DNA from 3 places in the Streptomyces sp. 3211.6 genome. Region 2 is predicted to be linked to each of the others. Evidence: riboswitches for the same ligand, from Rfam matches in the RefSeq annotation. Region 2 holds a riboswitch; each other region holds the start of a gene.

Region 1 (7,096 bases), 3.3 Mb from region 2:
CCCACGGCCGGCGCGGCGGCCAGAGCGCACTCCGCCTCCAGTACGGGTCCCTCCTCGGGCCGCAGCAGCAGGGCCACGTGCGTCCCGCGGAAGGTACGGGATTCCACCACGCAGTCCAGCCCGGCCGCGGCGGGCACCACCCCGGCCGGCCGCACCAGCAGCCGCTGCTCCCCCTCGGGGGAGCCCTCCGGCACCGGGACCTTCCCCCACGGGGTGGCGGCCGCACCGCCGGTGACGGTGGCCGGGACCACGTTCTCGAAGCCGAGGAACCGCGCCACGAACTCCGACGCCGGCCGCTGCCACACCTCCAGCGGGGTCCCCGCCTGCGCGATCCGCCCGTCCCGCATCACCACCACCCGGTCGGCGAGCGCGAAGGCCTCGCCCTGGTCGTGGGTGACGGCCAGCACGGTGGTGCCCAGCCTGGAGAACAGTCCCTGGAGCTCGACCACCAGCCGCTCGCGCAGCCCCCGGTCCAGCTGGCCCAGCGGCTCGTCCAGCATCAGCAGCCGGGGCGAGGGGGCCAGCGCCCGGGCCAGAGCGACCCGCTGCTGTTCGCCGCCCGACAGCGAGGCCACGGCCCGGCGCTGGGCCCCGGGCAACCCCACGAGGTCCAGCAGACGGGCGACCCGCTCCTCGTACTCCGGCTTCGCGGAGCGCCGTACGCGCAGGCCGAAGGCGACGTTCCCGCCGACGTCCCGGTGCGGGAACAGCTGGTGGTCCTGGAACATCAGACCCACCCCCCGCCGGTGCACCGGCACCCCGGCCTGGTCGGCGCCGCCCAGCAGGACCCGTCCGGCCGAGGGCCGCTGGAGCCCGGCCACCACCCGCAGCAGGGTGGACTTGCCGCTGCCGCTCGGTCCCAGCACGCAGACGGTCTCGTGTTCGGCGACCTCCAGGTCCACCGCGTCCAGGACCGCCCGGTCGCCGAAGCGGACCGTCACCCCTTCGAGCCGGAGCAGGGTCATCAGAACTCTCCCGAGGTCTTGTCGGGTCGCAGTCGCTCCAGTACCAGCAGGGACACCGCGCACACCAGCATCAGAATCGTGCTCAGGGCCATGGCCTGCCCGTAGTTCATCTCACCGGCCCGGCCCAGCAGTCGGGCCACGGCCACCGGCAGCGTCGGGTGGTCCGGCCGGGCGATGAACACCGTCGCGCCGAACTCGCCCAGCGAGACCGCGAAGGCGAAGCCCGCCGCGATCAGCACCGCCCGGCGCACCAGCGGCAGGTCCACCTCCCGCCACACCCGCAGCGGCGAGGCCCCCAGCACGGCCGCGGCCTCCCTCAGCCGCCCGTCGACGGCCCGCAGCACCGGCAGCATGGTCCGCACCACGAACGGCACCCCGACCAGCGCCTGGGCCAGCGGCACCAGGATCCAGGAGGTCCGCAGGTCCAGCGGCGGCCGGTCCAGGGTGATCAGGAACCCGAAGCCCACCGTCACGGCGGACACCCCGAGGGGCAGCATCAGCAGCGCGTCGAAGCCCCGGACGAAGCGGCCCGCCCGCCGGGCCAGCGCCGCGGCCGCGAGGCCGCCGACGGCCAGGGCGATCCCGGTGGCGGCGAGCGCGTACTGGAGGGAGTTCCAGATGGCCTCCAGCGGCGGCACCAGAAACGTTCCGCCCCCGGCACCGGCCTCCTGGAGCGCCCGGTAGAACCCGAACCCGTACCCGCCGGGGGCATCGAGGGACCGCTCCACCAGCACCGCGAGCGGGGCCACGATCAGCAGCGCCACCGTCAGCAGCACCCCGCCCAGCAGCCCGCGCTGCGCCCAGCCGCGCGGCGGGTGCGCGGTGCGCGCGGGGTCGACCAGCCGCAGCGCGGTCTCCCTGCGCCGCACGGTCCAGGCGTGCACCCCGAGGATCACCCCGACGGCGGCGAACTGGACCAGCGTCAGCACCGCGGCCGTCGGCAGGTCGAGCAGCTGCGCCGTCTGCCGGTAGACCTCGACCTCCAGCGTGGCGTACGAGGGCCCGCCGAGGATCTGCACGACGCCGAAGGAGCTGAAGGTGAACAGGAACACCATCAGCGCGGCGGCGGCCACCGCCGGGGCCAGCGCCGGCAGGGTCACCCGCCGCCAGGCCGCGAACCGCCCGGCGCCCAGCACCCGGGCGGCCTCCTCCTGGCGCGGGTCCAGCTGCGCCCAGAGCCCGCCGACCGTGCGGACGACGACGGCGTAGTTGAAGAACACGTGGGCGAGCAGGATCGCCCAGACGGTGGTGTCCAGCCGCACGCCCCACACCTCGTCCAGCAGCCCCCCGCGCCCGACCAGGGCCAGGAAGGCGGTGCCGACGACCACGGTCGGCAGCACGAACGGGACGGTGACCAGGGCCCGCAGCAGCTGCTTGCCGGGGAAGGAGAAGCGCGCGAACACGTAGGCGCCGGGCAGCGCGACGATCAGGGTGAGCGCGGTCGAGGCGAGCGCCTGCCAGGTGGTGAACCAGAGCACGTCGGCGATGTCCGGCTGGGCGAGCACCTCGCCGATCCGGCCGAACTGCCAGCCCTCCCCGGTCTTGAGCCCGCGGCCGACGATGGCGGCCACGGGGTAGGCGAAGAACAGCCCGAAGAAGGCGAGCGGCACGGCCATCAGGGCCATCCTGACGGCGGTGGCCCGCCCGCCCTCCGCCGGGGCGCCGTCGCGTACTACTTCACGACGATCGAGGACCATGCCTTGACCCACTGGTCACGGTTCTTGGCGATGGCCTCGGGGGCCACGTTCTCCGGCTTCTCGACGACCACGCCGTGCTTGGTGAACACCTCCGGCAGCTTCGCGTCCTTGACCACCGGGTTCACGAACATCTGGAGCGGCATGTCCTCCTGGAACTTCTTGCCGATCAGGAAGTCGATGAGGGCCTTGCCGCCCTCCTCGTTCTTCGCGCCCTTCAGCAGGCCCGCGAACTCGACCTGGCGGAAGCAGGTTCCGGTGGCCACGCCCGTGGGGGCCTCGGCCGGCTGGGGCTCGCCGTAGAGGACCTCGACCGGCGGGCTGGAGGCGTAGGAGACGACCAGCGGGCGGTCGCCCTTGGCCTTCTTGCCGCCCGCGGAGCCGGAGAAGCGCTCGTTGTAGGCCTGCTCCCAGCCGTCGACGACCTCGACGCCGTTGGCCTTGAGCTTGCTCCAGTACTCCTTCCAGCCTCCCCCAGAGGCTTCGCCCTGGGAGGTGCCCCCATCGCCGTACTTGCCGACGGAGGCGAGGAGGAAGCCGAGGCCGGGCGAGGAGGTCGCGGCGTTCTCGGTGACCAGCAGGTTCTTGTACTCGGGCTTGACCAGGTCGTCCAGGGTCTGCGGCGGGGCGATCTTCTTGTCGGCGAAGTAGGCCTTGTCGTAGTTGACGCAGATGTCGCCGGAGTCGACCGGGGTGACGCGGTGCTGCCGGTCGAGGACGAACTCGGGCTTGACCTCCGCCAGGCCCTTGGCCTCGTACGGGGTGAAGATCCCGTTGTCGAGGGCGCGCGAGAGGAGCGTGTTGTCGACGCCGAAGAAGACGTCGCCGCGCGGGGAGCCCTTGGTGAGGATCTCCTGGTTGAGGGCGGCGCCGGCGTCCCCGGACTTCAGCACCTTGACGGTGTAGCCGCTCTGCTGCTCGAACTCCTTGAGGACCGGCTCGCTGACGTTGAAGGAGTCGTGCGAGACGAGGGTGACGGTCTTGGACTTCGGCGATCCGCTCGCGGCGGCCCCGCCCTCGTCCTTGCTGCCGCCGCCGCACGCGGTCAGCGTGCCGACGCCGAGGGCGGCGGCCAGCGCCGCACCCGCGATCTTCTTGGTGGTGCTCACGGTTGATTCCTCCTGGGTATGACCAGGAGAAGACGCGGCCCCGCCCGGGCGCTCTGGTGGAGCGCGGCGCCCGGGCAGGGCGCAACAGCTTGAGGTGGTGACCGAACTTCCTACCCAGAATGACCTGGGCGAGGTTCAGAGGGTCTGCGGCCACGGTGCTCGATCCAAAAACGTGTTGCCGCACTCTCAGCGCTGTGGCGCTCCCCTGTCGGAATATGCAGATGTACGCGGGCCAGACTACCGCTCGCTCGCCGCGAGCTGTCCGCACGCTCCGTCGATCTCCTGGCCGCGGGTGTCCCGGACGGTCACGGGCACGCCGTGCCGGGCGATGGCCTCGACGAAGGCCTTCTCGTCCTCGGGGCGCGAGGCGGTCCACTTCGAGCCGGGCGTCGGGTTCAGCGGGATCAGGTTGACGTGCACCCGCTTGCCCTTGAGCAGGCGGCCGAGGAGGTCGCCGCGCCAGGCCTGGTCGTTGATGTCGCGGATCAGGGCGTACTCGATGGAGATCCGGCGGCCGGACTTCTCCGCGTACTCCCAGGCCGCGTCGAGGACCTCACGGACCTTCCAGCGGGTGTTCACGGGGACGAGGGTGTCGCGCAGCTCGTCGTCCGGGGCGTGCAGGGAGACGGCGAGGCGGCACTTGAAGCCCTCGTCGGCGAACCGCAGCATGGCCGGAACCAGGCCGACGGTGGAGACCGTGATGCCGCGCTGCGACAGGCCCAGCCCGTCGGGCTCGGGGTCGGTGAGCCGGCGGATGGCGCCGACGACGCGGTTGTAGTTCGCGAGCGGCTCGCCCATGCCCATGAAGACGATGTTGGACAGGCGGGCCGGGCCGCCGGGGACCTCGCCGTCACGCAGGGCGCGCATGCCGTCGACGATCTGGTGCACGATCTCGGCGGTGGAGAGGTTGCGGTCGAGGCCGGCCTGGCCGGTGGCGCAGAACGGGCAGTTCATACCGCAGCCGGCCTGCGAGGAGATGCACATGGTGACCCGGTCCGGGTAGCGCATCAGGACGGACTCCACGAGGGTGCCGTCGTGCAGCTTCCACAGGGTCTTGCGGGTCGTGTCGTCGTCGCAGCTGATGTGCCGGATGACGTTCATCAGCTCGGGGAGCAGCTCCTGCTGGAGCTTCTCGCGCGAGGCCGCCGGGATGTCGGTCCACTCCGCCGGGTCGTGGGCGTAGCGGGCGAAGTAGTGCTGGGAGAGCTGCTTGGCCCGGAACGGCTTCTCGCCGATCGCGGCGACCGCCTCGCGGCGCTCGGCCGGGGTGAGGTCGGCCAGGTGCCGGGGCGGCTTCTTGGCCCCTCGCGGAGCGACGAAGGTGAGCTCACCCGGAGCGGGACGGGGGGCCATGCGGTACTCCTCGGTACGACGGGGTGGGGGTCACCCCGCGCGTGCAGGGCCGGTCCGCTGCGGCTCTCGGCCGCCGGACGGAAAGGGCGCGCCGCGTGAAGGCGGCGCGCCCTCCAGGATAACCCGGCCCGGACCCGTCAGCCGGTGCCGACGAAGGCCGCCAGCAGCAGCCAGACGACCGGGGCCGTCGGGAGCAGCGAGTCGAGGCGGTCCATGATGCCGCCGTGGCCCGGGAGCAGCGTCCCCATGTCCTTGATGCCGAGGTCGCGCTTGATCATCGACTCGCCCAGGTCGCCCAGGGTGGCGCTGACGGCGACGGCCAGGCCCAGCAGCAGGCCCTGCCACCAGGAGCCCCCGTCGATCAGGAACTCCATGCACAGCGCACCGGCCCCCATGGCGAAGGCCACGGCGCCGAGGAGTCCCTCGCGGGTCTTCCCGGGGCTGATGCGGGGTGCCAGCTTGGTCTTGCCGAAGCGCCAGCCGACGGCGTACGCCCCGGTGTCGCTGACGACGGTCAGCAGGAGGAAGGTCACCACCCGCTGCGGGCCGTCCTCGGCCGTGAGCAGCATCGCGACGAACGTGGCCAGGAAGGGCACGTAGAACGCCGCGAAGACGCCCGCGGTGACGTCCTTGAGGTAGTCCTCGGGCGGTTCCGTCATCCGCCAGACGAGCACCGCCAGCGCGGTCAGGGCCATGGCGACCCAGGCGCCCTCGGCCCCCCGGACGAAGCCGGCGATGACCATCGCCGCGCCGCCGACCGCGAGCGGGACCAGCGGGGCCTTGATGCCCTTCTTCTCCTGGAGCCGGGAGGTGAGCTCCCACAGACCGACGACGACGGCGACGACGATCACGCCGACGAAGACGGCCTTGACGATGAACAGCGAAGCGAAGATCACCGCGCCGAGGCCGACGCCGACCCCTATGGCGGCCCGCAGATCCCGCCCCGCGCGCTTCTTCTGCGGCGGGGGCGAGGCGTCCTGCGGTGCCTGCGAAGGCGGGGGCGGGGGGCTGGGCATGGGCTCCTGCAACGGCATCTCGGTACGGAGCGGGGGGCCGCCGGCGAAGGCGGCCCCCCGATCGCGTGCTTCCCGGTCGTCGAACGCACGGCCGGCGGCATCGGGCACGATGGGCATGGGCGCAGTCTGCGGGCCCACCAGCGCATCGTATGCGGGACCCGCCGGTACCGGCTCAGCGGCCCAGGGAGAGTCGTTCATCAGACCTCGAGGAGCTCGGCTTCCTTGTGCTTGAGCAGCTCGTCCACCTGCGCGACGTACTTCGCGGTGGTGTCGTCGAGCTCCTTCTCGGCGCGGCGCACCTCGTCCTCGCCGGCCTCCTTGTCCTTGACCAGCTTGTCGAGGGCGTCCTTGGCCTTGCGGCGCACGGAGCGGATGGAGACGCGGGAGTCCTCGGCCTTGTTCTTGGCGACCTTGATGTACTCCTTGCGGCGGTCCTGCGTCAGCTCGGGGAAGGTCACCCGGATGATATTGCCGTCGTTGCTGGGGTTGACGCCCAGGTCGGAGTCGCGGATGGCCTGCTCGATGTTGCGCAGGGCGCTCTTGTCGAACGGGGTCACGACGGCCATGCGCGGCTCGGGCACCGAGAAGGAGGCGAGCTGGTTGATGGGCGTGATGGCACCGTAGTAGTCCGCCACGATCTTGTTGAACATCGCCGGGTGCGCACGGCCCGTGCGAATCGCGGCGAAGTCTTCCTTGGCGACGACGACGGCCTTCTCCATCTTCTCCTCGGCCTCGAGGAGGATTTCTTCGATCACCACGTGCTCCTGCATGTCAGATATGGATGGTTCAGGCGGGCGGGGCGGTGCGCGGGCCGCCCGGACCGGGCCCCGGGGGGCCCGGTGCGACGGGCTCAGGCCCGGGTGCCCTGGTCGCTCACGAGCGTGCCGATCTTCTCACCCTTGACGGCGCGGGCGATATTGCCCTCGGCGAGCAGTTCGAAGACCAGGATCGGCAGCAGG
Region 2 (7,096 bases):
CGCTCGCCCTTCTCGGTCTTGGGGGCCCAGAACTCGAAGGAATACGAGGCTCCGGACGCGAGGAGGTCGCGGACCGTGTGTGCACGGTCCGACCAGGTGGAAGCGGTACCAAGGGCCATATGGGCAGGTTAGACGCGCCCCGCCGGACGCCGAAGCACTGTCCATCCATTGGACAGATTTTTGGACACCCGGGCGCGGGCCCGAGCGCGGCACGAGCTCCGCACGAGTGGGCTACGAGACCGGCCGCCCGGGATCCGTCACGCGAGGCGGGCGCGGACGCGCTTGGCCAGGTCGGCGGCGGCGGCCCCGGGGTCGGTGGCCTCGGTGATCGCACGGACGACCACGACGCGGGTGGCTCCGGCGTCGAGGACCTCGTCCAGGTTCGCGGCGTCGATGCCGCCGATGGCGAACCAGGGGCGGTCCTGCTCCAGGGAGGCCGCGTAGCGGACGAGGCCGAGGCCCGGGGCGTAGCGGCCGGGCTTGGTGGGGGTGGGCCAGCAGGGGCCCGTGCAGAAGTAGTCCACGCCCGGTTCGGCGACGGCGGCGTCGACCTCGGACTCGGCGTGGCAGGAGCGGCCGATCAGGACGTCCCGGCCGAGGATGGCGCGGGCGGCGGGGACGGGGATGTCGCCCTGGCCGAGGTGCAGGACGTCGGAGCCGATGGCGTGCGCGACGTCGGCGCGGTCGTTCACGGCGAGCAGCTTGCCGTGGCGGCGGGCGGCCTCGGCGAACACCTGGAGGTGTTCGAGTTCCTCGCCGGCCTCCATGCCCTTGTCGCGGAGCTGGACGATGTCGACGCCGCCGGCCAGGACGGCGTCGAGGAACTCGGGGAGGTCCCCCTGCCGCTTGCGGGCGTCCGTGCACAGGTAGAGCCGGGCGTCGGACAGCTGCTGCATGGGAGTACCCCTTGGCGGTGATGGAGTGCGGGCGGGCCGAGGTTACCCGGCCCGCCCGCATCCGTGGATCAGCCGGTCAGAGGGCGAGCGCCTGAGCGCGGCGCTTCACCTCCGTGCCGCGGTTCTCCCGCAGCGCCTGCACGGGGGTACCGGGCAGGGAGGGGTCCTCGGTGAACAGCCATTCCAGCATCTCCTCGTCGGAGAAGCGGTCGTCGCGCAGCACGGTCAGCAGGCCGACGAGCCCCTTGACGACCTTGTCGCCGTCGATGAACTGGGCCGGAACCTGCAGCGCGCGGTTCTCGCCCCGGCGTACGGCGATCAGCTGCCCTTCCTTGACCATCTGGCGGACCCGGGTCACCTCGACGTCGAGCATCTCCGCGATGTCGGGGAGGTACAGCCAGGAGGGGACTAGGGCATCGATCTTTGCGTCAATCTCGGTCACGGACACAAGCCTGCCACCTCGGCGGGGCGCCCGGTACCCGGCCCCGTCCGTCCGGGTCCGGGCCGGTGCGCGGACTGGCGTCCGGGCCGGTGGGCGGACAGGCGTCCGGGCCGGGGCCCGGGGCCGGGTGCGGGTGCGGGTGCGGGCCCGGGCACGGACCCCTGTCGGAGGGGTCCGTCAGGCGGCGGCCGATTTCAGCGGGACGCCCGGGTCGGCGACCTTGGCCGGGTCGACGGGGGTGCCCGACTCGATCAGCTTGCGCCCCTGGGCCAGGTCCCGGGGCCGGCCCACGGCCAGGACGGCGACGAGCACGTCCCCGCGCAGCCAGCACACCGACCAGGTGTCGCCGTCCGGGTCGCCGCGCCACAGCAGGGTGTCGGCGCCGCCGTGGTGGCCCGCGTACTGCACGAAGCGGCCGAACTGCTCGGACCAGAAGTACGGCACCGGGTCGTAGGCCTGGACGGCCTCCCCGGCGACGATGTTCGCCGCGACGGCGCGGGGGCCCTGGAGGGCGTTGTCCCAGTGGTGGACCAGCAGCCGGGTCCCGTAGCGGGCCGACGGGAAGGAGGAGCAGTCGCCGACGGCGTACACCCCGGGCAGCGAGGTGCGCAGGTGGGCGTCGGCGGTGACGGAGCCGTCGGGGCCCCGCTCGACGCCGCTGCCGGCGAGCCAGTCGGTGGCGGGGCGGGCGCCGATGCCGACGACGACGGCCCCGGCGGGCAGCTCGCCGCCGTCCGCGAGGAGCACCCGGCCCTCCTCGATCCCGGCCACCTTCGCGCCGGTGAGCAGGGTGGCGCCGGCGCCCTCGTACCAGCGGGCCATGGGGGCGGCGACCTCGGCGGGCAGGGCCCCGGCCAGGACCCGGTCGGCCGCCTCGACCACGGTGACGGCGCAGCCGGCCTCGCGGGCGGCGGTGGCGAACTCGGCGCCGATCCAGCCGGCCCCGACCACCACGACCCCGGGGGCGGCGGCGAGCACGGGGCGCAGCCGGGCGGCGTCGTCGAGGGTGCGCAGCAGGTGGACGCCGGGGACGCCCTCGGTGCCGGGCAGGGTCAGCGGGGTGGCGCCGGTGGCCAGGACCAGGACCTCGTACGGGACGGGTCCGGCCTCGGTGTCCAGCTCGCGGTCGGCGGCGCGCAGGCCGGTGACCTCGGTCCCCAGGCGCAGGGTGATGCGCAGGCCCTCGAAGTCGACGTCGAAGGCGGAGTCCTCGGCCTTGCCGAGCAGCACCGCCTTGGAGAGCGGGGGGCGGTCGTAGGGCTGGTGGGGTTCGGCGCCCAGCAGGGTCACGGGGCCGGTCCAGCCCTGGTCCCGCAGGGCCACCGCGGTCTGCACGCCGGCCATGCCGGCGCCGACGATCACCACGCCGGGCCCCGGCTGCTCCGTCTGTTCCGTCTGCTGCTGCGTCTGCTGCTGCGTCTGCTCACTCACACGGTCAGCCTAGCCACCTGACGACCTGTCAGGAAAGCGGGGGCCGCCCGGCGCGGGGAGGCAGCCTTACCCGCCACCGGCCCCGGGGTTAGTCTGGCCACCGTACCTATCGCGGGAGTCCGGGCGCACCGGGCTGAGAGGGAGGCTGGCCGGCCTCCGACCGTACGAACCTGATCCGGGTCATGCCGGCGAAGGGAGGGGCTGGACGCCCATGCACGCATCCGACAAGGGATCCGACCACCGGGGCCACGACGTCCGCCACGACGTCCTCGTCATCGGTGGCGGGATCATCGGCCTGGTCACCGCCTGGCGGGCGGCCCGGCACGGGCTGCGCACCGCGCTCGCCGACCCCGACCCCGGGGGCGGCGCCGCCCGGGTCGCGGCCGGCATGCTCGCCGCCGTCACCGAGCTGCACTACGGCGAGGAGACCCTGCTGGGGCTCAACCTCGCCTCCGCCGCCCGCTACCCGGAGTTCGCCGCCGAGCTCACCGAAGCCAGCGGCGGCATGGACCTCGGCTACCGCGCCTGCGGCACCCTCGCCGTCGCCCTCGACGCCGACGACCGCCTCCACCTGCGGGAACTGCACGCCCTCCAGCGGCGCTGCGGCCTGGAATCCGAGTGGCTCACCGGCCGCGAGTGCCGCCGCCTGGAGCCCATGCTCGCCCCCGGGGTGCGCGGCGGGCTGCGCGTCGACGGGGACCACCAGGTGGACCCGCGCCGCCTCGCCGCCGCCCTGCTCACCGCCTGCGAGCGGGCCGGGGTGCGCATCCACCGCGCCGGCGCACGCCGGCTGCTCGTCACCGCCGACCGGGCCCGCGGGGCGCTCCTCGACGACGGCACGGAGCTCCTCGCCGACCAGGTGGTCCTCGCAGCGGGCTCGCTCAGCGGCCGGCTGGAGGGCGTACCGGAACAGGTGCTGCCGCCCGTACGGCCGGTCAAGGGACAGGTGCTGAGGCTGGCCGTACCGCCCGCCTACGCGCCGTTCCTGTCCCGGACGGTACGGGCCGTGGTGCGCGGCAGCCACGTCTACCTGGTCCCGCGCGAGAACGGCGAGCTCGTCATCGGCGCCACCAGCGAGGAACTCGGCTGGGACACCACCGTCACCGCGGGCGGGGTCTACGAGCTGCTGCGCGACGCCCACGAGCTGGTCCCCGGCATCACCGAGCTGCCGCTGGTCGAGACCCGGGCCGGGCTGCGCCCGTGCTCCCCCGACAACGCCCCGCTGCTCGGCCCGACCGACCTGCCCGGACTGCACCTGTCCACCGGCCACTACCGCAACGGGGTGCTGCTGACCCCGCTCACCGGCGACGTGATGGCGGAGCTGCTGACCACCGGCGCCGTGCCGGAGATCGCCCGTCCGTTCTCCCCCCGCCGCTTCTCCCCCGCACGTCAGGAGTCGTACGCATGACCATCTCCGTCAACGGCGAGCCGCGCGAGGTCGCGGCCGGCACCACCCTCGACGCGGTGGTCGCCACCCTCACCACGGCCCCGTCCGGCGTGGCCGCCGCCCTCAACGAGACGGTCGTCCCACGCGGCCGGTGGTCCCTCACCCCGGTCGGCGACGGCGACCGGGTCGAGGTCCTCACCGCGGTCCAGGGAGGCTGAGCGCGATGGCCGACGACCTGTTCGCCCTGGGCGGCCGGACCTTCTCCTCCCGCCTGATCATGGGCACGGGCGGCGCCCCGAGCCTGGAGATCCTGGAACGCGCCCTGATCGCCTCCGGCACCGAGCTGACCACGGTGGCGATGCGCCGCCTGGACCCGACGGTGCAGGGCTCGGTCCTGTCGGTGCTGTCCAAGCTGGACATCGCGGTCCTGCCGAACACCGCGGGCTGCTTCACCGCCGGCGAGGCCGTCCTGACGGCCCGGCTGGCGCGGGAGGCCCTGGGCACGGACTGGGTCAAGCTGGAGGTGGTCGCGGACGAACGGACCCTGCTGCCGGACGCGGTGGAACTGCTGGACGCGGCGGAGGTCCTGGTCGACGAGGGCTTCACGGTCCTCCCCTACACCAACGACGACCCGGTGCTGGCCCGGAAGCTGGAAGACGTGGGCTGCGCGGCGATCATGCCGCTGGGCTCCCCGATCGGCTCCGGGATGGGCATCCGCAACCCGCACAACTTCGAGCTGATCGTGGAGCGGGCCGGGGTCCCGGTGATCCTGGACGCGGGGGCGGGGACGGCGTCGGACGCCGCCCTGGCGATGGAGCTGGGCTGCGCGGCGGTCATGCTGGCCTCGGCGGTCACCCGCGCCCAGGAGCCGGCCCTGATGGCGGCGGCCATGCGCGACGCCGTCTCGGCGGGCCGCCTGGCCCACCGAGCGGGCCGCATCCCGCAACGCCGCTTCGCGGAAGCCTCGTCCCCGACGGAGGGCCGCGCCACCCTGGACCCGGAGCGGCCGGCGTTCTGAGGGGGCCGCGGGGCTCGCGACGGGGGCACGCCATCTCCCCCTCGAGGGGCGGACGCGGAACGGCGCCTGCCCACCCGCCCCCGAGTGCGGGCGGTGGGATGGGGGGGCGGCGTCCCGCCGGGCGGTGACCGGACAGCCGGACAGGATCCGGGGGGCGGGGCCCCACTCGGCGGTCTCAGGGATGGGTTGGGGCTTTCCGTCAGTCTCATCGTCCTTCCGCGTCGGGCCACCCTGTCAAGGGTCGCCGCAGGCGATCGCGCAGCGACGCGACCGAAGGGAGCGCCCTTGACAGGGCGGCCCGGACCGGAAGGACAGTGGGACTGACGGGAAACCCCCAGACCGGCTCTGAGACCGCTGAACGGGGCACCGCCCTCCCCCGGCCCCGCCCGGCATCCCACCGCCGCCCCGCCCCCGCACCCCGAGCCACCGGCACCGCCTCGCCGGGCCCGCCCCCGCGCCCCCCGAGCCCCCGCCCCCGCATGTCACGGCTGCGCTGCAAGCGTGGACGCCCCGGCCGGGGGTGGCGGAGGTCCTCGTAGAATCGCCGGGTGGATACGACCCTGGATGACCCCCTCGTCGGGCGCGTGCTCGACGGCCGCTACCGCGTCGACGCGCGCATCGCCGCAGGCGGCATGGCGACGGTCTACCGGGCGCTCGACACCCGCCTCGACCGCGTCCTCGCGCTCAAGATCATGCACCCGGACCTGGCCGCCGACACGGCCTTCGTGGACCGTTTCATCCGCGAGGCGAAGTCCGTCGCACGCCTGGCCCACCCCAACGTCGTGGCCGTCTTCGACCAGGGCACGGACGGGCCGTACACCTACCTGGCGATGGAGTACATCTCCGGCTGCACCCTGCGCGACGTCCTGCGCGAGCGCGGCGCGCTCCAGCCGCGGGCCGCGCTCGACATCCTCGAACCGGTCCTCGCCGCCCTCGCCGCCGCCCACCGCGCCGGCTTCGTCCACCGGGACATCAAGCCCGAGAACGTCCTGATCGGCGACGACGGCCGGGTCAAGGTCGCGGACTTCGGCCTGGTCCGCTCCGTGGACGCCGCCACCCACACCACCGGCTCCGTCCTCGGCACCGTCTCCTACCTCGCCCCCGAGCAGATCGAGGACGGGGTCTACGACACCCGCGTGGACGTCTACGCCTGCGGCGTCGTCCTGTACGAGATGCTCACCGGCTCCAAGCCGCACACCGGCGGCACCCCGGCGCAGGTCCTGTTCCAGCACCTCAACGAGGACGTCCCGCCCCCGTCGGCCGCCGTCCCCGGGCTCCCCGCCGCACTCGACGAGCTCGTCGCCCGGGCCACCGCCCGCACTCCGGAGCTGCGCCCCACGGACGCCGCCGCCCTGCTGGGCCTGGCCCGCGAGGCGCGGGCGCGGACAGGCGAGGCCGAGCTGGACGCCGTGCCGCCGCAGGCGCGGTCCACCGAACGGTCCGCCGCCGAGGACCGCACCAGCGTGATCCCGCGCCCCCTGGCGGGGCAGGCCGCCGAGCCCGTCCTGCACCACACCTCGCGCCTGGAGCGGCCCCCCGCCCCGGCGCCCGAGGCGCCCCCAGCGCCCCGTCGGCAGCGCCGCGGCACGTTCCTCGTCATCGCCGCGGTCCTGCTCGCCCTGGGCATCGGCACCGGCGTCTGGTACATCAACTCCGGGCAGTTCACCAAGGTCCCCAACCTCCTCGGCAAGACGGAGGACCAGGCCAGGGCGGAGCTCTCCGCCGCCGGGCTCGGCGTCAAGAAGGTCGACCGGAAGTTCAGCGAGGCCTTCGACCGCGGGACGGTCATGGACTCCGACCCCGCCGGCGGCAAGAAGATCCGCGGCAACGGCGCGGTGACCCTGACCGTCTCGCGCGGCCCCGAGCTGGTCAGCGTGCCCGACCTCAAGGGCCGCCCGCTGGAGGACGCCAAGGCGGAGCTG
Region 3 (7,096 bases), 1.7 Mb from region 2:
GTGGGTCGCCGTTCCGCTGCTGGCGCTCTTCGTCTTCGGCGGCATCATCACCACGATCATCGGCACGCTGATCGGCTTCGCCTTCAAGGTGCTGCTGTTCGCGGCACTCGTGGGCGGCCTGATCTTCGTGGTCAAGAAGTTCACGGGCGGCGGGGCGAAGAGCTCCTCCAGCGACTGGTAGGCCGTCCCGGGCCCGTACGGGCATTGCGCCAGGTGGGCGAACCTGCCCCGGCAAACCCCTCATCCCGTGGCAATCGGTGGATAGGCTGGCAATCCGTGCCGTTCCTGGGCGCCGGCGGGCCCCCGGGCCCGCCGCCACGCCTGGGGGTGAGCTGTGTCTCCGGTCCACAATGCCGGTGTGCCGACGCTGATCGGCTCGGTACAGAGGGCGCTGCGGCTACTGGAAGCGGCGGCTTCCCATAGCGGGGGAGCCCCGGCGAAACAGCTGGCGCGCGAGGCCGGGCTCCCGCTCCCCACCGCGTACCACCTGCTGCGCACCCTGACGCACGAGGGCTATCTGCGCCGGGAGGGCGGGGTGTTCGTCCTCGGCGACGCGGCTGCCAGGCTGGGGCACGGGGGACTTCAGCAGAAACGTCGCAGCATGATCCTCGACTCGCTCGCGCACTTCCGCGACGTGGTCGGGGCCCCCGTCTACTTCGCGGTCTACCGCGAGGGTGAGATCGAGGTCGTGGGCGTCTCGGACACCCCGGCGAACCCGGCCTGTGAGGAATGGGCCGACTTCCGCGCCACCGCGCACGCGCACGCCATCGGGCAGTGCCTGCTGGGGCAGCTGGACGAGAAGACGCGCAGGGACTACTACGACCGTCACCCGGTCGAGGGCATCACGCCGTACACCGTGCGGGACATGCACGCGCTGGAGGAGCGGATCGGCTCCCTGGAGCGGATGCAGCCGGTGACCGAGCGTCAGGAGTACGCCCTGGGCACGGTGTGCGCGGCCATCCCGATCACGGCCGGCGACACCGCCGCGACCATGGCCATTTCTCTACCTGTTCACCAAGAGTCGCGCTTGCTCTGTGTAGTCGATCGACTACGGAGTGAAGTAGGCGCGCTGTTGAGCACCCTCTCCTTCTCTATCAGTATCTGAAAACTCACTCCTTGTGATCTGCTGGCGCTTCCACCACCCTTGTCAAGAGGGCCCTGGGGGATCATTCCTGGCCACTTCCACTACAGCGGGGTAGGCAATGCGCGAGTCGGTACAGGCAGAGGTCATGATGAGCTTCCTCGTTTCCGAGGAGCTCGCGTTCCGGATCCCGGTGGAACTCCGGTACGACGCCCGGGACCCCTACGCCGTACGCCTGACCTTCCACCTTCCCGGAGACGCCCCCGTGACCTGGGCGTTCGGCCGGGAACTGCTTCTCGACGGGATCAACGGGCCGTGCGGTGACGGCGATGTGCACATCGCCCCCACCGAACCGGGAGAGCTCTCGGACGTCCACATCCGCCTCCAGGTCGGCGGTGACCGGGCCCGGTTCCGGGCCGGCGCCGCTCCGCTCGTCGCGTTCCTCGACCGGACCGACCGGATCGTTCCGCTCGGGCAGGAGCGCAGCCTCGGCGACTTCGAGGAGACCCTGGACGAAGAACTCGGCAGGATCCTCGCCGAGGCGCAGCAGCAGAAGGAGCAGAACGCGGGCTGAGGGCCCCCTGCCTGCCAGGGGCCGTTCCCCGGGCCCTCAGCGCTTGCGCCGCCGGCCCCGGCCCCGGCGGGCCGGTGGCGCTTCCGGCACGGGAGCGGCCGCGTCAGGGCCGGGCCGGTCCGCGGACACCACCAGCGCCGCCAGCGCCGTGGTGACGGGGACGGAGGCCACGAGCCCGATCGAACCCACGAGGGTGCGTACGATCTCCTCCGCCACCAGCTCGCTGTTCGCCACGGTGCCCATGCTGCTGTTCGCGATGGAGAACAGCAGCAACAGGGGCAACGCGGCACCCGCGTAGGCCAGTACGAGGGTGTTGACTACGGACGCGATGTGGTCGCGCCCGATCCGGATGGCCGCCCGGTACAGCGCGCGCGGGCCCATCTTCGGGTCCGCCTGGTGGAGTTCCCAGACGGCCGAGGTCTGGGTGACCGTCACGTCGTCGAGGACGCCCAGCGATCCGATGATCACGCCCGCGAGCAGCAAACCGCTCATGTCGATGTCCGGGTAGAGCCCGTGGATCAGCCCGGTGTTGTCGTCCGTGTTCCCGCTCAGGAACGCCCAGTCGATGAACAGCGAGCCCAGCAGGCCGATCAGCAGCAGGGAGACCAGGGTGCCGAGGACGGCGACCGAGGTGCGCGCCGTCAGGCCGTGGCACATGTAGAGGGCGATCAGCATGATCGCGCTGGCCCCGACGACCGCGACGACCAGAGGGTTGGAGCCCTGGAGGATCGCCGGGAGGATGAACAGGGTCAGCACCCCGAAGCTGACCACGAGCGCGATGAGTGCGAACAGCCCGCGCATCCGGCCGACGACCACCACGGCGACCGCGAAGATGCCCGCGAGCAGGGTCATCGGGAACTTCCGGTTCAGGTCGATCACGGAGTACTGGAGGTCGCGCGGCGCGTCCGGCGCGTAGGCGACCACCACTTCCTGGCCCTTCGCGAGCTGCCGCGGCGCACCGGGCTGGACGATCTCGAAGAAGACGCGGCCCTTCTCCGGTCCGGTGCCCACCTCGACGGTCGCCCTCTTGCACGCACCGCCCGGCGCCGCTTGCGACGCGCCCCCGGGGGCGGCGGCGTTGCCGGAGGGGGGAACCTGCGCGGCGTTCACCGACTTGCAGTCGATGTCGGCGAGCGCGACCACCTTGCCCTGCTGCGTCTGGCGGTCGAAGCCCACTCCGGTCCGCTCGTGGGCGGGGGCGCCCCCGGGCCACAGCACCACGAGGCCGACGAAGACGGCGGCGGCGAAGGGGATCAGTACGGCGGAGATCACCCGGCGCAGGTGCTTGGAGACCGGGGCGGCGGGACCGTGCCCATGGGAATGCCCGTGGCCGTGGGAATGCCCGGGTGGGCTCCCGGCCGGATGCCCGTGGGAGGCGTGCTCGTGACCGGTGTGGCCACGGGGCTCTGTGGGCTCGTTGGGGGGCGGCGGCGAGGTCGTCACCGGCAGATCATCGCAAGAGATGAGGGGGCCCACTGTTCAGCACGCCACAGATGACGCTAGCGTGGGGGCTACTTTGCACAACGCGGGAGCTCGGAGCACCGGGCTGAGAGGGCGCTGATCACCGTACGCGCAGGAGATTGCGTACGGGAGGAGGCTGCGTCGACCGCCGAACCTGTTACCGGGTAATGCCGGCGTAGGGAGATCAGGTCTCATGACCATTCAGGATGCACGCACGCCTGCCGTCGGCGAGAACGCCGACGGCCAGACCGAGCGCCAGCCCGGCTGGCACAAGGGATACCTGCCGGGTTCCCGCCCCGACATCCGGGTGCCGGTCCGCCAGGTCCACCTCACCAACGGCAAGGACGTCACGCTCTACGACACGTCCGGTCCGTACACCGACCCGCAGATCGAGACGGACGTGCGCCGCGGCCTGCCGCCGCTGCGCGAGAACTGGATCATCGGCCGCGGCGACACCGAGGAGTACGCGGGCCGCCCCGTGCGCCCCGAGGACGACGGGATCAAGCACACCTCGCCGCGCGGCGGCCTCAAGAACCTCGACGCGGTCTTCCCCGGCCGCCCGCGCCTGCCGCGCCGCGGCCGCGGGGGCCAGGCCGTCACGCAGCTCGCGTACGCCCGCCGGGGGGAGATCACCCCGGAGATGGAGTACGTCGCGATCCGCGAGAACGTCTCCCCGGAGGTCGTCCGCGAGGAGATCGCCGCGGGCCGCGCGGTGCTCCCGGCCAACGTGAACCACCCGGAGATCGAGCCGATGATCATCGGCAAGCGGTTCCTGGTGAAGGTCAACGCCAACATCGGCAACTCCGCTGTCACCTCCTCCATCGAGGAGGAGGTCGACAAGATGACCTGGGCCACCAAGTGGGGCGCGGACACGGTCATGGACCTCTCGACCGGCCGCAACATCCACACCACGCGCGAGTGGGTCCTGCGCAACTCCCCCGTCCCGATCGGCACCGTGCCGCTCTACCAGGCGCTGGAGAAGGTCGACGGCCGGGCCGAGGACCTGACCTGGGAGATCTACAAGGACACGGTCATCGAGCAGGCCGAGCAGGGCGTCGACTACATGACGGTCCACGCCGGCGTGCTGCTGCCGTACGTGCCGCTGACCGCCCGCCGCAAGACCGGCATCGTCTCGCGCGGCGGCTCGATCATGGCCGCCTGGTGCCTGGCGCACCACAAGGAGAACTTCCTCTACACGAACTTCGAGGAGCTCTGCGAGATCCTCGCGGCGTACGACGTCACGTACTCGCTGGGCGACGGCCTGCGCCCCGGCTCCATCGCGGACGCCAATGACGCCGCACAGTTCGCGGAGCTGAAGACGCTGGGCGAGCTGAACACGATCGCCAAGCGGCACAACGTGCAGACGATGATCGAGGGCCCGGGCCACGTCCCGATGCACAAGATCAAGGAGAACATCGACCTTCAGCAGGAGATCTGCGAGGAGGCGCCGTTCTACACGCTCGGCCCGCTCACCACGGACGTGGCGCCCGCCTACGACCACATCACCTCCGGCATCGGCGCCGCGATGATCGCCTGGTGGGGCACCGCGATGCTCTGCTACGTGACGCCGAAGGAGCACCTGGGCCTGCCCAACCGCGACGACGTGAAGACCGGCGTCATCACGTACAAGATCGCGGCGCATGCGGCGGACCTGGCCAAGGGCCACCCGGGCGCCCAGGAGTGGGACGACGCCCTCTCGGACGCCCGGTTCGAGTTCCGCTGGGAGGACCAGTTCAACCTGGCCCTCGACCCGGACACGGCCCGCGAGTTCCATGACGAGACGCTTCCGGCCGAGCCGGCCAAGACCGCGCACTTCTGCTCCATGTGCGGTCCGAAGTTCTGCTCGATGAAGATCTCGCAGGACATCCGCCGTGAGCACGGCGGTGACCTGAAGGCCGAGGAGATCGAGGCGGGGATGGCGGAGAAGTCCGCCGAATTCGCCGCCTCGGGCAACCGCGTCTACCTGCCTCTGGCGGACTGACCCGGCCGGACGAGCCGTCCCGCGACCTCTTGGGGGAGGCGCGGGACGCATCCGCTGAGTCGCCGGGCCGTGGACTAGGCCGAAGTCGGCGATGTTTCACGTGAAACAGCCGGTTTCACGTGAAACACCGCCCGGCCCAGCTTCTTCCGAGCGAAGTCCAGGTTCCCCACGACGCGTTCGCGGTGCTCGTCGGGCAGCTTCCCCTCGCTCAGCAGGCGCTCGCAGCACTCCAGGGACTCGCGGTACTCGCCGACCCAGTACGCGGCGATGGCGAGTTCGTCGAGGGCGCGCCACTCGTGCCAGGCGTACTCCACGAACAGGATGTCCTTCGGGTAGGGGATCCGGGCGGCCTCCTTGGCGAACATGTAGGCCAGTGGCCATCGCTCCTCCACTCGGCAGAGACCCGCCAGATCTCCGATCGCCTCGGCGCGCGACGGGCGGCTCTCGAAGGCCCGCAGGTAGCGGTCCATCACCTCGGCAGAGGGCCGTCCCAGCCTCGCGGCGGCCCGTGCGGCGTAGACCCGCGCGAGGTAGGTCTCCTCGTAGAAGCCGACCATGGCCGCCCGGCGGTCGTAGGCGGCGAGGGACTTCTCCTGCTCGCCCGCGTCGCGCCAGCTCTGCCCGAGGTAGAACATGTAGCGGGCGTTCTCGGGCTCTTTGACCAGCCCCTGTTCGAGGACCGCCGCGTCGCGCAGGTACTTCTGACGCTGACCTTCCTCGCGGAGCCGGGCACCTCCGCCGATGCTGAGGATGTGGACGCCTTCGAGCGTTCCGAGGCTGTACTCGCCGCCGCAGTCGATGTACTCGTGGAGCACGCCGACATAACGCCAGGGCAGCCGGGTGGAGACGAGTGCCGCCCGGTAGTGGACGATCGGGCCGTCGTGCAGGGCGATCCGGTAGGCGTCGAGGGTCAGCTCCGGCATCCGGAACCCGGGTTCTGCCTCCATCGCGTCGTCGGCGTCGATGAACAGCAGGTAGTCGGCACTGTCGCGGGCGAGCTCGATGGCCTCGGTCCTGCTGCCGTCGAAGCCCTTCCACGGGCGTTCGTAGAGGGTGCCGGGGAGGTCCCCGAAGCAGTCCCGGATGACGTCCTGGGTGCCGTCGGTCGAGCCGGTGTCCACGATCACCCAGGTGTCGATCAGCGGGCGTACCGAATCGAGGCATTTCCGGATGGTGGGGGCCTCGTCCTTGACGATCATGTTCAGACAGACTTTTGGTCTCACGGGTCCCGTCCGCTGGTGTGGGCCGTACGTTCTCGCGGCCGGCCGGGTCGGCTGGATCGTCGGGGACTTTAGGGAGCGGGGGCAGCGTGCCGGGGGGCGGCACGCCGGGAAAGTCTGAGTTGGCCCGATTGGCGGCACGGGGTGAGCCGAGGCGCCGACACGGTCCTCGCCCGGCGGTCGACGCGGACCGCCAGGCCGCCCGTCCGGACCGGACCGCTCCGGACCTCAGTCCGGCCGGTGCTCCGGGCCGCCGAAGTCCGGGCTGGTGAAGTCCGGGCTGGAGTAGCCGGGCCGCGCTCCCGGCGCGCCGTCGGACGGGCTGCTGAAGTCGGGCCGGGTGTATCCCAGCTGGGGGATGCGCCCAGCCCCCGGCGTACGGGGCACCGGGTAGCCCGTCCCGGCGGTGGGGTCGGCCAGCGCGTCGCGCAGGAACGGCATGATGCCCCGTTCCAGCAGCGCGTTGCGCCAGGCCTCCCGGGCCCGCGCGAGATCGTCGGGTATCGGCACGCTCTCCTCCGCGGCCACCTCGGTGGAGCTGTTGCGGAGGGCCGCCACGAGGAGCGAGACCACCGCGAAGACCAGGGCGACCACGGTGAGCCCGCCGAACAGCCAACCCGCCGTCAGCATCGTGCGTGCGAAGGCAGGTTCGGGATCGACGGCCTTCAGGCAGTAGCCCACCAGCAGGAAGATCAGCATGGCGGCGCCCGCCAGGACCGGTGCGAGGACGGCGACCACGGCACTCACGCCCGCGCCCCCGCCGTCGCCCTGGCCGTCGC

The links. Region 2 has a riboswitch for thiamine pyrophosphate ahead of thiO (glycine oxidase ThiO). Riboswitches for the same ligand answer to the same signal wherever they lie in the genome.
Region 1: linked by a shared signal. The riboswitch ahead of BX286_RS26385 (thiamine ABC transporter substrate binding subunit) and the one ahead of thiO (glycine oxidase ThiO) in region 2 are both predicted to bind thiamine pyrophosphate.
Region 3: linked by a shared signal. The riboswitch ahead of thiC (phosphomethylpyrimidine synthase ThiC) and the one ahead of thiO (glycine oxidase ThiO) in region 2 are both predicted to bind thiamine pyrophosphate.

The regions. Positions count from the first base shown of each region.
Region 1 is NZ_RBXC01000001.1:5,673,267-5,680,362, reverse strand. Features, by position in the region: gene BX286_RS26395 (ABC transporter ATP-binding protein) at 1-965, opposite strand, end outside; gene BX286_RS26390 (iron ABC transporter permease) at 965-2,581, opposite strand; gene BX286_RS26385 (thiamine ABC transporter substrate binding subunit) at 2,638-3,768, opposite strand; TPP riboswitch at 3,858-3,985, opposite strand; gene rlmN (23S rRNA (adenine(2503)-C(2))-methyltransferase RlmN) at 4,006-5,121, opposite strand; gene BX286_RS26375 (phosphatidate cytidylyltransferase) at 5,259-6,335, opposite strand; gene frr (ribosome recycling factor) at 6,335-6,892, opposite strand; gene pyrH (UMP kinase) at 6,988-7,096, opposite strand, start outside.
Region 2 is NZ_RBXC01000001.1:2,396,166-2,403,261, forward strand. Features, by position in the region: gene metF (methylenetetrahydrofolate reductase [NAD(P)H]) at 1-119, opposite strand, end outside; gene thiE (thiamine phosphate synthase) at 258-896, opposite strand; gene BX286_RS11130 (Rv2175c family DNA-binding protein) at 973-1,338, opposite strand; gene BX286_RS11135 (NAD(P)/FAD-dependent oxidoreductase) at 1,516-2,769, opposite strand; TPP riboswitch at 2,871-2,983, shown strand; gene thiO (glycine oxidase ThiO) at 2,981-4,177, shown strand; gene thiS (sulfur carrier protein ThiS) at 4,174-4,374, shown strand; gene BX286_RS11150 (thiazole synthase) at 4,380-5,174, shown strand; gene pknB (Stk1 family PASTA domain-containing Ser/Thr kinase) at 5,723-7,096, shown strand, end outside.
Region 3 is NZ_RBXC01000001.1:4,101,981-4,109,076, forward strand. Features, by position in the region: gene BX286_RS18915 (DUF5326 family protein) at 1-181, shown strand, start outside; gene BX286_RS18920 (IclR family transcriptional regulator) at 359-1,105, shown strand; gene BX286_RS18925 (SsgA family sporulation/cell division regulator) at 1,203-1,655, shown strand; gene BX286_RS18930 (YibE/F family protein) at 1,692-3,131, opposite strand; TPP riboswitch at 3,171-3,315, shown strand; gene thiC (phosphomethylpyrimidine synthase ThiC) at 3,310-5,097, shown strand; gene BX286_RS18940 (glycosyltransferase) at 5,172-6,296, opposite strand; gene BX286_RS18945 (hypothetical protein) at 6,546-7,096, opposite strand, start outside.